DNA from 3 places in the Berryella intestinalis genome. Region 3 is predicted to be linked to each of the others. Evidence: predicted binding sites of a transcription regulator. Region 3 holds the regulator's gene; each other region holds the start of a gene.

Region 1 (4,692 bases), 450 kb from region 3:
ACCTGTTCAGACACGTGCCGCGCTATGACGTAAAGGGCCGAGAGCTGCTGAAGACGGGAGGCAAGTACTATATTGCCGATACGGGAATGCGCAGCTACCTGGACAGCTACCGCGGAGCCGACACAGGACGCGTGCTGGAGAACCTGGTGTACAACCAACTGGTGTTCGACGACTACGACGTGTTGGTGGGGCACCTGCGCGGCGGAGAGGTGGACTTCGTTGCCACGAAACCGAAGCAAAAGGTGTACGTCCAGGTAACCGAGAACATGCAAGACGACAAGACCATGCAGCGCGAACTCGCGCCTCTGCAACGCATAGGCGACGAATACCGCAAGATAGTGGTGGTGGGAAGCGGCAGCTACCCCTCCGATATCGATGGCATCGAAATCGTGAACATCATCGATTTCCTCCTGCACCGATAGCGAAACGTGCGGCGAAAACCGCCGTGAAACCTATTTTGAGCCGCTATCGTTCGGCGCCGCGGAGGCATCTGCAGAAAGCGCGGCGGGCAGCGGAGAAGACCCGTCAAGGCTCCTCATCGCATCGCGCACCCCGTCGCGCACGGCTCTCCTGACGACGAAGTAGAGAAGCAGGGCGCCGGCCACCACCGGAACAAGGTAGAACATGAAAAGGAAGACCTCGACTTGCATACCCGACCTCGCTTTCATCTGAAGCGGTCAGCGGCCTGCGACGACCTCTCCTCACCCGCCGCGTATACGACAAGTATAACAATGTAGGAATGTGACAAGGGGACTGTCCCCTTGTCACATTATCGTGACGAGGGAGTGGATCTCGGCATCGGTTGCCTGGGAGATGACCCCGCGGGGGTCGAGGAAGGCGAGCTCCAAAAGAAAGCCCATCCCCACCACTTCCGCACCGGCTGCCTCCACCAGCTTGACCTGCGCGATAGCGGTTCCGCCCGTCGCAGCCAGGTCGTCGATAAGCAGAACTTTATCGCCCGGCACCAATGCGTCAACGTGCATCTCCAGGCTGTTCGTCCCGTACTCGAGGGCGTATTCCTGCGAACGCACTTCGCGGGGAAGCTTGCCCGGCTTGCGCGCGGGCACGAAGCCGGCCCCCAGCTTGAAGGCCACGGGCGCCCCCACCATGAAGCCGCGCGCCTCGGCACCCACGACCTTGGTGACGCCCTTGTCGGAAAAGCGGTCTGCCAAATCGTTCACCAGGGCGTTGAACCCTTCCGGATCGGCCAGGAGGGGCGTGATGTCCTTGAACACCACGCCCGGCTCGGGATAATCGGGGATGCTTGCGATGAGGCTCTCGTAATCGAATGCCATGATGCTCCTTCGCACCGAAACAGATCGGCGCCCTCTCGTGAAATGCTACATCAGCTCGCTGATCTGCTCGGCGAAGGCCATCGGGTCCTCGATGGGCATGCCTTCGATCAGCAAAGCCTGATTGTACAGCAAATCAGTGTAGAGCCGCAGCTTCTTATCGTCGCCCGCATCGTGGGCAGCCTTCAGAACCCCGAAAACGCGATGGCCGGCGTTCAGCTCCAGCACGCGCTCCGATTTGGCGCCCTGCCCATCCGGCATGCGCGATAGCAGCTTCTCCATCTCGAGCGATATGGGACCGGCCGTGGTAAGCGCGGCGGGAACGTCGGTCAGGCGCGTGGAAACCACCACCTTGCTCACCGACTCGCCCAGCATGTCCCGCATCTTCTCGAACATGCCCTCGTTGGCCTTGCTGGCCTCTTCGGCCGCAGCCTTCTCCTCATCGGTAGCCAGATCGAGATCGGCGCCGGCCACGTTGGCGATCTCCCGGTCGTCGAAACGGCCCAGGGCCTGGAAGCAGAACTCGTCGACGTCCTCGGTGCACAGCAGCACGTCGAAGCCCTTCGCACGGGCCGCCTTCACCATGGGAAGCTTGTCCAGGTGGGCAAGCGATTCGCCGCAGGCGTAGTAGATGGCGCCCTGGCCCTCGGGCATCGCCTCGACGTACTCCGCCAGCGTGACCATGCACTTCTTGGATGCCGAGTAGAACATCAAAAGCCCGGACAGCTCGTCGGACTTCGCCCCGTAGCTGGTGTAGATGCCGAACTTCAGCGCACGCCCGAAATGCTCGAAGAACGCCTCGTAGTCCTCTCGGTCGTTGTCGCGCATCTTCTCCAGCTCGGCCGTGATCTTCTTCTCCACCTTGTTGGCGATGGCGCGCAGCTGGCTGTTGTGCTGCAGCGTCTCGCGCGAGATGTTCAGCGTGAGGTCGGACGAATCCACCACGCCGCGCACGAACATGTAATGGTCGGGAAGCAGCTCGGCGCACTTGTTCATGATCAGCACGTTGGAGCTGTACAGCGCGAGGCCCTTCTCGTAATCGCGCGAGTACAGATCGAACGGCGGGCGCTTCGGGACGAACAGCAGCGCGTCGTAGGACAGCGCCCCTTCGGCATGAACGCTGATGGTGCGGGCCGGCTCGGTGAAGTCATGGAAGTCCGACTTGTAGAACTCGTCGTAGTCCTCCTGCGTCACGTCGGACTTGCGGCGCTTCCAAATGGGAACCATCGAGTTCACGGTCTCGACATCGGTGTAGTCCTCGTATTGCTGGACGTAATCTTCGCCCGCATCTTCGGGCTTGGGGATGGGACGGCGCTTGGTGACCGTCATCTTGATGGGATAACGCACGTAGTTGCTGTAACGGCGGATGAGGTCTTTCAGGCCCCATTCGGAAAGATAGGCGTCGTAATCCTCTTCCTCGGTGCTGTCCTTCAGCGTCATGATGACGTCGGTGCCGTGCGTCGCGCGCTCGGCAGGCGAGATGGTGTAGCCCTCGATGCCGTTGCTGGACCAGCAGCTGGCCTCGTCCGACCCGTACGCGCGCGAAACCACGCGGACGCTTTTGGCCACCATGAACGACGAGTAGAACCCGACACCGAACTGGCCGATGATGTCGGCTTCAGTGGAAGCGGCCACCTCGGGATCGCCCTTGAACTGCTCGGATCCGGAGTGCGCGATGGTGCCCAGGAACTTCTCCAGCTCGTCGGCCGTCATGCCGATGCCGTTGTCGGAAACGGTGATCGTGCGGGCCTCCTTGTCGAAGGACACCTCGATGGCCAGTTCGCTGCGGTCGATGACAACCGCGTCGTCGGTGAGGCTCTTGAAGTACAGCTTGTCGACCGCATCCGACGCGTTCGAGATGAGTTCGCGCAGGAATATCTCACGGTTCGTGTAGATGGAGTTGATCATAAGGTCGAGAAGCTTCTTGCTCTCGGTTTTGAATTTGCGCATGCCGATCCGTCCTTTCATCGCCCTGCGGCGGGACCTCGAACGTCCGCCGCGAAACGCCGCGCTTAGCAGTCGTGGCTTTAGAGTGCCAGACAGATTTTAACGCGGGCCACTGGGCTGTCAAGGAACCTTGGGTATGGAAAGGCCGCACGGTAACCGAACGGTCGACGGAGGGTTCGCGCTGTGCAGAACCGGTGGAGCCCCGTTCGCGGCGATGTGAGAAAGCGGGGCGCAAACGCAAAAGGGCTCGGGAGCGAGCCGAAACCCGCTCCCGAGCCCTCGGTGCTGCAATGCACCTTCGAAAGGCGCCGTCCCAGCGCCCGAACGAACCTATCGGCCGAGCTGGGCCGCCTTCTTCGCAGCGTCCATCGTAGCCTGGGGAACGGCCGCGGTCCCCCCGAACACGAACCCCTGCGAGGACTCGCCCGCATGGCCCGCGATCACCGAGTCGATCACGTGGGAGTCGTAGCTGAACGCGTACCCGTCGGCGGTGGGCCCGTCATGCGGCACGAGCAGCATCACGCCGCCCGCCTTGCCGATAAGGGCCGCGCCGGTAAGCGCATCCCAGTACCCGTTACCATCCGCCAAGCCCACGGTGTCGGCCGCACCGGGCACCGTCTCGATCTGCTTCTGCGCGATCGCGGCGGAGGTCTTCCAGGCATCCTGGCCGGCCAACCGCTGGACGGAACCCGCCGGTACGCCGCCCGAAGACGTCAGGGCGCTTTGCGTCCCCTCGGTGATGGCGGCGGTTCCGCCGACGATGATCGCATCGGTGTAGCCCGCGGCCTTGATGTCGGCCAGCGCCGCTTCGCCCAGGTTGCCCGATGCATCCGTCAGATACACCGGCATGATCGAAGCGTATGCCCAAGGAGACACGGACAGGGCGTCGTAGAATCCGGCGGACGTGGCGATCACGCAGGTCTTGGCTGCAGAGTCCTTGCGCACCTGCTGGGCGATCTTCACCGCCGTCTGCTGGGCGTCGTCGCCGAACAGACGGACGGGGGCGTTGACTCCGGGGATGGCGTCAACCGCGCGCACCACGTCGTCGGACACCGCCGCCGGGCCGCCGCACACGTACACGTTCTTCGCGCCCAAGCGCTCGATCTCGGACTTCGTCTCCGCGGTCAGCGACGAGCCGTCCGTGATGAGGACCGGGCAGCGATGCGCGCCCGCCAGAGCGGCGGCGGACAGGGCGTCCCAGTACCCGCCCGACGTGGCCAGGACAACCGTGTCGCAGGACTTGTCCGCCCAGCCGGCCGAGCTGGACGTGATGGCCTTCATCGTGCCGAACGCGTCATCGCCCGAAAGGCGGTTCCAATTCGTGTCCGAAACGGGAGCCAGGTTCGACAGATCGATCGCCACCTTCTTCGAGGCGAGGTTGCTCACCTCTCCCACCGTCTCGCTGAACAGGTACAGCTTGTCTTTCGACGCGTCGAAGCCCGCGGGAAGGTCG
Region 2 (4,692 bases), 390 kb from region 3:
ATCTCGCGCGCGCCCACGTTCGACGTCATGATGATGACGGTGTTGCGGAAATCGACCGTGCGCCCCTGCCCGTCGGTCAGGCGACCCTCTTCGAGGATCTGGAGCAGGATGTTGAACACGTCGGGATGGGCCTTCTCGATCTCGTCGAACAGCAGCACCGAATAGGGCCTCTGGCGAACCGCCGTGGTGAGCTGGCCGCCCTCGTCGTAGCCGACGTAACCGGGGGGCGAGCCGACCAGGCGCGACACCGTATGCTTCTCCATGTACTCGGACATATCGAAGCTCAGCAGCGCCTCTTCGCTGTTGAACAGGAACTCGGCGAGCGTCTTGGCGAGCTCGGTCTTGCCCACGCCCGACGGGCCCAGGAAGATGAACGAGCCGCTGGGGCGCTTGGGGTCCTTCAGGCCCGCGCGGCTGCGGCGGATGGCCTTGGACAGCGCCGTAACGGCCTCGTCCTGGCCGATGACGCGTTCGTGCAGCACCGACTCCATGCGCAGGAGCTTCTCGGTCTCGGCTTCCGTGAGGTTCGACACGGGCACGCCGGTGGATTGGGAGACGATGTCGGCGATGTCTTCGACCGTAACCTCCTGCACGGTTTTGGAGGACTCGTCCTCCCACCTCTGCCGCGCTTCGTCGCGCTTCTGCTTGAGCTGGCCCTCTTCATCGCGCAGGCGCGCCGCCTCCTCGAAATCCTGGGCGGCGATCGCCTCTTCCTTGCGCGCCTTGACCGAGCGCAGCTCCTCGTCCAGCTCGTGCAGCTCGGGGGGAAGCGTCATGTTGCGGATGCGCATGCGCGCGCCGGCCTCGTCGAGCACGTCGATGGCCTTGTCGGGAAGGAAGCGGTCCTGGATGTAGCGGTTCGACAGCTTGACCGCCGCATGGAGCGACTCGTCGGTGAAGTGCACGCGGTGATGGGCCTCGTAGCGGTCGCGCAGCCCCTCCATGATGCGGATGGCCTGCTCTTCGTTGGGCTCGCCCACCGTAAGCGGCTGGAATCGGCGGTTGAGGGCCGAGTCCTTCTCGAAGTGCTTGCGGTACTCGTCGATGGTGGTGGCGCCGATCACCTGGATCTCGCCGCGGGACAGGGGCGGCTTGAGGATGGCTGCGGCGTCGATGGACCCTTCGGCCGAACCCGCTCCGATGAGCGTGTGGATCTCGTCGATGAACAGGATGATGTCGCCCGCATCGGCGACCTCGCGCACGACCTTCTTCAAACGGTCCTCGAACTCGCCACGGTACTTCGACCCCGCCACGAGCGCAGAGAGGTCGAGCGTCACCACGCGCTTGTCCCGCAGGATATCGGGCACCTGGTTCGATACGATGAGCTGCGCCAAGCCCTCGACTGCGGCGGTTTTGCCCACGCCGGGCTCGCCGATCAGCAGCGGGTTGTTCTTCTGGCGCCGCGAGAGCGTCTGCATGATGCGCTCGATCTCGCCGGCGCGCCCGATGACCGGGTCGAGCTTTCCCTCGCGCGCCTTCTTGGTGAGGTCGGTGCCGAACTCCTTCAACGGGGAATCGCCCTTCTGGGGATCTTGCACGAAGGGGTTGCGCCCGGCATACACCGGGCTTTGGCCCACCAGGTCGTTCAGGGCGCCGCGGATGTCGTCGCCCGAAACGTTCAGGCGGGACAGCACGCTGAGCGCCGTGCCCTCTCCCTCGCGCACGATGCCCAGCAGCAGGTGCTCGGTGGAGATGTAGCTCTGACCCATCTGCATGGCCTCGCGCAGCGCGTTTTCGAGGACCCGCTTGACGCGCGGCGTGAACGAGAGGTGCCCGGACACGTCGGCGTCGGCGTCGATGGTGACTACCTGGCGAATGCCCTGGACCACCGCCTCGTGCTGAACGTTGAGCCTCTGGAGCGCCTGGGCGGCCAGGCCGTCTTTTTCCTGTATGAGCCCCAAAAGAAGGTGCTCGGTGCCCACGTAGGGCTGGTGAAGGACGCGCGCCTCGTCCTGAGCGAGGACGAGGACCTTGCGCGCCTTGTCCGTGAATTTCTCGAATGACACAGGCAACCTGCCTTTCTGTCGTTTCAGGTTTCTGCAATCCTAGCACTCTTCATTTTTGAGTGCCAATTCGACACCTTCCCGACACCAGAGAACAAGGCAAAACCACAGCGCCGCGGTGGGGCGGCAAGCCGCCGTTGCGTGCTATGCTTGTCCGCTCAGAGCCGCATTCCGTCATCGCCTTCAAAAGGAGAGCCGTCCGCTATGAAGATCAACCACGCGATCATCCACGTATTCGACTTCGATTCCGCCGTCAACGTGATCGCGCGCGAGGAAATCGACCTCGAGGGGAAAACCGCGCGCAGCTTCATCGAAAAGCATATGAGAAAGGCGCTGGGAAGCATCGACAACCAGCACGGGACCTTCTACGAGGACAGCGCGTTTTCAGACGAGCTGCAAGGCTATGCGAACGGCCAGCGCGGCTTCGTGGAGCTATCCGCCCAGATAGCGGACTTCCTGGGAACGGAGCTTGGGAACGCGGCCAGCCCCGCCTCGACCGACCTGCTGGTGGCCGACTTCGAAGAGGAGCCCGACCAGCCCGCCGCCGATGCGAGCGAGGCCGAGGCGGCGGCCGCGTTCAGCGGGCGTGCGCGGCGCTTCTTCGGCATCTTCCTCTTCGAGATCAAGCAGGCCTACATGCACGAGGTGGGAGGCGGCGGGCGCACCGACATCGCGCGGCGCTACGCGATCCTTCCCAACCCTTCGCAGAAAGTGCAGTCATACGCCCTGATCGACCTGCGAAGCGGCAAGATCGAGATCTCGGACAGGAAGCGCCGGATCGCCGGAGAGGACCGCTGGCTTCTGGCCGACGGCCTTTTGCAGTGCTCGACCGCGGCATCGGGAAGGGAAACCTTCTCCCAGGTGACCGAAACGGTCGAGGCGGTGGCGAAAGAGTACGGCTCGAACGCCGCGCTCGCCGTGTCGAAGGCGAAGGCCTGCGTGCAGGAAGGGTCCGGCGATGGCGACGGGTTCGACCTCGACAAGCTGGGTGAGGAGGCGTTCGGCGACAACGCCGAGATGAAGCGCCGTTTCAGGGAAGCGGCCGAGGAGGGCAACCTGCCCGCGCGCATCGACCTGGGAAGGGATACGGCGCGCCGCGTCGCCAAGACCCACAAGATCCGCACCGACACCGGCATCGAGATCTCGTTTCCCGCCGAATACAGCCGCAACTCGGACTTCATCGAGTTCAGCAGCGAACCGAACGGCCTGATCTCGATCGAAGTGAAGAACATCTCGAACATCGAGAACCGGTAGCGCGGAAAAACCGCCTTCCCGCAGCTTTTCAAACCCGGGTCGGCCGCCCGATCGGCGAGGCGGCCGACCCGTCGTCGGGCAATTTAGAGCGCTTCGTTCCTCATATGGGGGAACAGCAGCACGTCGCGGATGGATTCCGAGTCGGTGAGCAGCATGACCAAACGGTCGATGCCGATGCCGACGCCGCCTGCGGGCGGCATCCCGTACTCGAGGGCGCGGATGTAGTCCGCGTCGTAGCCCATGGCCTCGTCGTCTCCCAGATCCTTCGCCTCCACCTGGGCGCGGAACCGCTCGGCCTGGTCGATCGGGTCGTTCAGCTCGTTGAAGGCGTTGGCGTACTCGTGACCGCAGATGAACAGCTCGAAGCGCTGGGTGAGGGCGGGGTCGTCCTCTTTCTTCTTCGCAAGCGGGGACACCTCGAGCGGGTGATCGCACACGAAGGTGGGCTGCACGAGCGTATCCTCGACCACGGCTTCGAACAGCTCGCCGATGATCTTGCCGTTGCCCCACGCGTCTTCGATCTGGCCCACGCCGTTGGCCCGCGCGATGCGCACCAGTTCGGCGCGGTCCATGGAAACGTCGACGGGCTCGGCGATGCGCTCGTTGATGAGCTCGGTCATGCTCGCGTCGCGCCACTCCCCTCCCAGGTCGATCTCCTGACCCTGGTAGCTCACCTTCAGCGTCCCGCACGCAGCGAGCGCGGCCGCCTGCACGAAGCCGCGGGTGAGCCGCTTCATGCCCTCGAGGTCCGTGAACGCCTGATAGGCCTCCATCGTGGTGAACTCGGGGTTGTGGTACGGATCCATGCCCTCGTTGCGGAACTGCCGCCCGATCTCGAACACGCGCTCGAACCCGCCCACCAGAAGGCGCTTCAGGTGCAGTTCGGTGGCGATGCGCAGGTAGAACTCGCGATCGAGCGCGTTATGGTGCGTCTCGAAGGGGCGCGCGTTGGCACCGCCGGGAATGGCGTGGAGGATGGGGGTCTCGACCTCGTAGAAACCGTTGTCCTCCATGTAGCGGCGGATGGCCGATATGATCTTGAAGCGCTTCTCGAACGTCGAGCGCACCTCGGGGTTCACCACGAGGTCGACGTAGCGCTGACGGTAGCGCACCTCTTTGTTGGAAAGCCCGTGGAACTTCTCGGGAAGCGGGCGGATCGACTTGCTGAGCAGCTCGAAGCGCTCGACGGCAACCGAGAGCTGGCCGCGGCGGGTGCGCATGACCGTGCCGAACGCGCCCATCCAGTCGCCCAGGTCGAGGTCCTTGAGTTCGGCGTACGCCTCGTCGCCCAGCGCGTTGATCCGGCAGAACAGCTGGATGTCACCGGTCGTATCGCGCAGGGTGAGAAACGTGATCTTGCCCTGCACGCGCTTGGCCATCACGCGGCCCGCGACCGCCACCGCATCCTCGGTGGAATCCCCGTCGCCCAGGTGGC
Region 3 (4,692 bases):
CCCGTTCTGCAAGAAGCGCTGCTCGTACTGCGACTTTTCGACCGAGGCGGTCGCGTGCGACGACGCTGCGGTGCGCACTTACGTCGAGCGGCTGGTGGTGGAGCTGTTCCGCGCGTCGCGCGCAGGGGAGCTGTCGCAGGTCGAGACCGTCTACATCGGCGGTGGAACCCCGACCCACCTCGGGCTGTCGAATCTCTCGTCGCTTCTGTACGCGCTGTCGCTGTCGATGAACCTTTCTCCCGATCGGTGCGAGGTCACGATGGAGGCGAACCCCGAGAGCCTCACCGACCGTATCGTGTGCGACGCCTGGGCGATGGGCGTGAACCGCCTCTCGATCGGCGTTCAGAGCTTCGACGACGGGGTTTTGGCTCTGCTCGGCCGCGCGCACGACGCCGAGGCGGCCCGGTGCGCCATCGGGGCTGCCCGGCTTCGCTTCGACAACGTCAGCTGCGATCTGATGTGCGGCATTCCGGGGCAGGGCGAAGAATCGCTGTGCCGCAGCGTCGAAGCGGCCATCGAGGCGGGGGTTTCCCACGTGAGCGTCTATCCGCTGTCCGTCGAGGAGGGCACGCCGCTTGCGCGCGCCATCGAGGCGGGGGAGGTGCCCGACCCCGACGGCGATACGCAGGCCGACCATATGCGCACTGCGGAAGAATTGCTGGTCGCAGCTGGTTTTCATCGGTACGAAGTGGCAAGCTACGCGAAACCCGGCTTCGAGTGCCGGCACAACCGCGCGTACTGGACGGGCGTGCCGTACCTGGGGCTGGGCACTTCGGCGGTATCGATGCTGCAAAACGAAGGCGAGCGCATCCGCGTGCGCGACGGCGCGGTGGAAGAGCGCATATCCGCCCGCGAAGCGCTGGTGGAAGACGTCATGTTGGGCATGAGGATGAGCCAGGGGCCGAGCGAGGCGCTGGTCTCCCGTGCGATCGGGGCCTTTCCCCATCTGCGCGGCGAGCTCGAGTCGCTTGCGGCGCAGGGGTACGTCGAGCGCGCCGACGGTCGCTGGCGGCCGACCGACGCGGGGTGGCTGTGCGGAAACGACCTGTACGGACGCATCCTCGGGTGCGCGCAGGTTCCCGACGGACCGGCGGGCCCCGCAGAGGCGAAGTAACGCTTTGGTTGTGGGGTTGTGCCGCGAAAGGCGTCTCTTAGCACACCGTGGGGCTAACTGCTAGAATACAGCGGACGGCATCGGGTGCGCGTTTTCGCGCGCGGTTGTATCAGGGAGGTGGCATCGATGCTTTCGGATAGGCGCCAGCGCGTGCTGGCCGTTCTCATCGAGGAGTACGTGGCGCAAGCGCTTCCCGTCGGCTCGCGCACGCTGACCGAGCGCTACAACCTGGGGGTCAGCCCGGCGACCGTGCGCAACGAGCTGTCCTACCTCGAGGACGCCGGCTATATCTCCCAGCCCCACACGTCGGCCGGGCGCATACCCACCGACCTGGGGTACCGCACGTTCGTGGACAACCTTTTGGCCAACGGGGCCATCAGCCACGGCGAGGACGATCGCGAGCTGGTCGAGCGCCTCAAAAGCAGCGCGAGCGAGCTCGACGAGCTTCTGGATTCGGCCTCCAACGCCCTCGCCCGCCTTACCGACTGCCTCTCCATCGTGGTCGCGCCCCTCGCGCGGACGGCCACGGTGAAGCAGATCACCCTCATCTCCCTTTCGGATCGCCAGGCCGTGGTCGTGGTCGTCACCAAAGACGCCCAGGTCTACAACCGCCAGATGGAGTTCGCCGAAGCGGTGGAGCCCGAGAGGCTCTCGGAGGTGCAGCGCATCCTGAACGACTTCTTCGCGGGCCGCTCGGCGCGCGACGTGAAGATGAGCGCCGAGGGCCTGAGCAACCACTACTTCGGAAACCCCCTGGTGCGCCTCGTCATCGACGAGATCATAGCCTGCCTGCACGAGCACGACACCGCGCATGCGCACCGTATCGGCATGAGCTCGCTGGCGCGCAAGCCGGAGTTCAGCGAGTCGAGTGCGCTCATCCCCATCATGCAGGTGCTCGAAGACGACGCGGTGCTCCTCCAGATACTCGATCCCACCTCCGATGCCGAGCGGGGCGCCCCGATGGTGCGCATCGGCAGCGAGAACCCCACCGAGCAGCTTTCCGGCGTCTCGGTTGTGGCGAACCGCTACGGACGCGGGGATTCGGCCGGCGTGGTGGCGGTGATCGGCCCGACGCGCATGGACTACTCGCGCGTGCTCAAGGCGGTGCGCATCGCGAGCGCGGCGCTTGACGAAGACTAGAATCGAAAAAAGGAAGCGGGCTCGTTTTGCCCGATAGCGAAAGAAGGTATGCCGAAGCATGGCCAAAGATCTGTACGAGGTTCTGGGTGTCGCGCGCGGGGCGTCTGACAGCGAGATCAAGAAGGCGTTCCGAAGCAAGGCGCGCAAGCTCCATCCCGACGTGAACGGATCGGAGGATGCGGAAGACCAGTTCAAGGAGCTGAACGAGGCATACGACGTTCTATCCGACCCGGCCAAGCGCTCGGCCTACGATCGGTTCGGGACCGTTCCCGGCGCTGCGGGCGGCCCGTCGGGGGCCGGCGGCTACGTTGACTTCGACGACCTGTTCGGCGGCATGGGCGACATCTTCAGCTCGTTTTTCAACGGGGGAGCGCAGAACCCCTCCGCCCGTCGCGAGGGCCGCGACATGGGCGTGGGGCTGCGCCTGACGCTCGAGGAAGTGGCGACCGGGGTCAAGAAGGAGATCGTGTACGACCGGCTCTCCCCGTGCCCCGAGTGCTCGGGTTTGGGCGAGGACGGCAAGGAGGTCACCTGCCCCGACTGCCAGGGCCGCGGCCGCGTGGTCACCGTCCAGCGGACGTTTCTGGGCGACATGCAGACCGCGACCACGTGCCCGCGCTGCGGCGGGACGGGCCGCGTCATCGAGAACCCCTGCTCGGAGTGCGACGGCCAGGGCCGCGTCCCCGACCGTCAGCGGGTGACGGTGGAGGTGCCCGCCGGCATCCGCGATGCCCAGCAGCTGCGCGTGAGCGGCTTCGGCGAGGCGGGTCTGCGCGGAGCCAAGTCGGGCGACCTCATCGTCACCTGCCGCATCCAGCCCCACGAGTTCTTCGAGCGCGACGGCGACAACCTGCATGTGCGGGCGAACGTCAGCATGGTCCAGGCGGCCCTCGGGGCCGATATCTCGCTGGGCGGGATCATGCCCGATGAGCAGGTGTCGGTCCATGTGCCCGAAGGATGCCAGAACGACCAGGTGGTTCGCGTCAAGGGATTCGGGCTCCCGCGCTTCCGCAGCGATGCGCGCGGCGACCTGTTCGTCCACGTGAACGTGGTCATTCCCAAGAAGGTAACCAAAAAGCAGCGCGATCTGCTCGAGCAGCTGGCCCAGGAGCTGGGCGACGAAGTGTCGGACGCGCGCAGCCCGCTCGAGCGCCTGCGCGACGTGTTCAACTAAGGGGCGCCTTGAAGTTCACGGTGATCAATCTAGGATGCAAGGTCAACCGCGTCGAATCCGACGACGTAGCGGCCGCCCTCATCGCGCAGGGCGGCCGCTCGGTCTCTATGGAGCAGGCCGACCTCGTGGTGGTGAACACCTGCACGGTCACGGGCGAGGCCGACAAGAAGGCCCGCAAGGCCGTCCGCCAGGCGCTGCGCGCGAACGGGTATTCCCAGGTGCTGGTAACCGGCTGCGCATCGGCCATCGACCCGGGCGAGTTCAGGGACATGGATGCGCGCGTCGAAGTGGTGCCCAAGGGGCGCCTGTCGGAGCGCATCCCGTCCGACCCGGGCGCCCGCGCCCTGCGCATGGGCGAGGGCTTCCGCACGCGGGTGAGCATCAAGGTCCAAGACGGATGCGACCACGCCTGCACGTTCTGCATCGTGCACGTCGCCCGGGGACGCGCGACCAGCGTTTCTGCGGCCCGGGTCGTCGACGAGGCCGTCGCCTACGCGCGCGCCGGGGCCAAGGAGATCGTGCTTACCGGCATCAACCTGGGTTCGTACGCTTCGGAAGGCGTTGACCTGGCCGGGCTTTTGGAGCGGCTGCTGGAGCGCACGGCGTCCTTCGACGGGCGCGGGGCGCCTCCGCGCTTCCGCGTATCGAGCATCGAGCCCCAGGATGTGAGCGACAACCTCGTCGACATCATGGCCCGCTCCGAGGGCCGCGTCTGCCGCCATCTGCATCTGCCCTTGCAGTCGGGCAGTTCGCGCGTCCTTTCCGAGATGGCGCGCGACTATTCGGCCGATTGGTTCGAGGCGCTGGTTTCGCGCATGTACGAGCGCATGCCGATGCTGTCTTTGTCCACCGACGTGATCGTGGGGTTTCCAGGCGAGACCGAAGAGGATTTCCTCATGACGAAGGAGCTGGTCGAGCGCTTGGCGTTTTCCTGCTTGCACGTGTTTCCCTACTCGCTGCGCGAGGGAACGCCCGCAGCGCTCAGGACCGACCAGGTGGACGAGCAGGTGAAGCGCCGCCGCGCGGCGCAGCTGCGCCGGTTGTCGGCGGAGTTGGGGCGGCGCGACTACGAGCGGCGCGTGGGGACGGTCGAGCAAGTGGCGGTGGAGGCCAACAGCGCCCTCACCGAAAGCTACCACGAGGTCCCCGTTCCCTTGATGGCGATGGCCGGGGACCTTGTCCCGGTGGTCATCCAGCCGCGCGCGGAGGGATGCTAGAATGGGCGGTATGGAACAACAGCGGCAGAAGCGGTGCACATCGTCGC

Evidence for each region. The regulator HrcA, encoded in region 3, represses chaperone genes, less so after heat shock. The targets are predictions, from matches to a motif close to TNTTAGCANNCNNNNNNNNNGNNTGCTAANA.
Region 1: htpG (molecular chaperone HtpG) is a predicted target of HrcA. The motif match lies at 3,303-3,333, and genes of this name have one in related genera.
Region 2: JI75_RS05585 (ATP-dependent Clp protease ATP-binding subunit) is a predicted target of HrcA. The motif match lies at 2,044-2,074, and genes of this name have one in related genera.

Annotation. Positions count from the first base shown of each region.
Region 1 is NZ_CP009302.1:417,859-422,550, reverse strand. It holds gene JI75_RS01705 (ATP-binding protein) at 1-422, shown strand, start outside; gene JI75_RS01700 (hypothetical protein) at 453-650, opposite strand; gene JI75_RS01695 (adenine phosphoribosyltransferase) at 765-1,295, opposite strand; gene htpG (molecular chaperone HtpG) at 1,341-3,242, opposite strand; gene JI75_RS01685 (cell wall-binding repeat-containing protein) at 3,570-4,692, opposite strand, start outside.
Region 2 is NZ_CP009302.1:1,260,110-1,264,801, forward strand. It holds gene JI75_RS05585 (ATP-dependent Clp protease ATP-binding subunit) at 1-2,006, opposite strand, end outside; gene JI75_RS05590 (nucleoid-associated protein) at 2,208-3,257, shown strand; gene lysS (lysine--tRNA ligase) at 3,341-4,692, opposite strand, start outside.
Region 3 is NZ_CP009302.1:866,697-871,388, forward strand. It holds gene hemW (radical SAM family heme chaperone HemW) at 1-1,114, shown strand, start outside; gene hrcA (heat-inducible transcriptional repressor HrcA) at 1,241-2,254, shown strand; gene dnaJ (molecular chaperone DnaJ) at 2,313-3,428, shown strand; gene JI75_RS03875 (MiaB/RimO family radical SAM methylthiotransferase) at 3,437-4,645, shown strand; gene JI75_RS03880 (PhoH family protein) at 4,656-4,692, shown strand, end outside.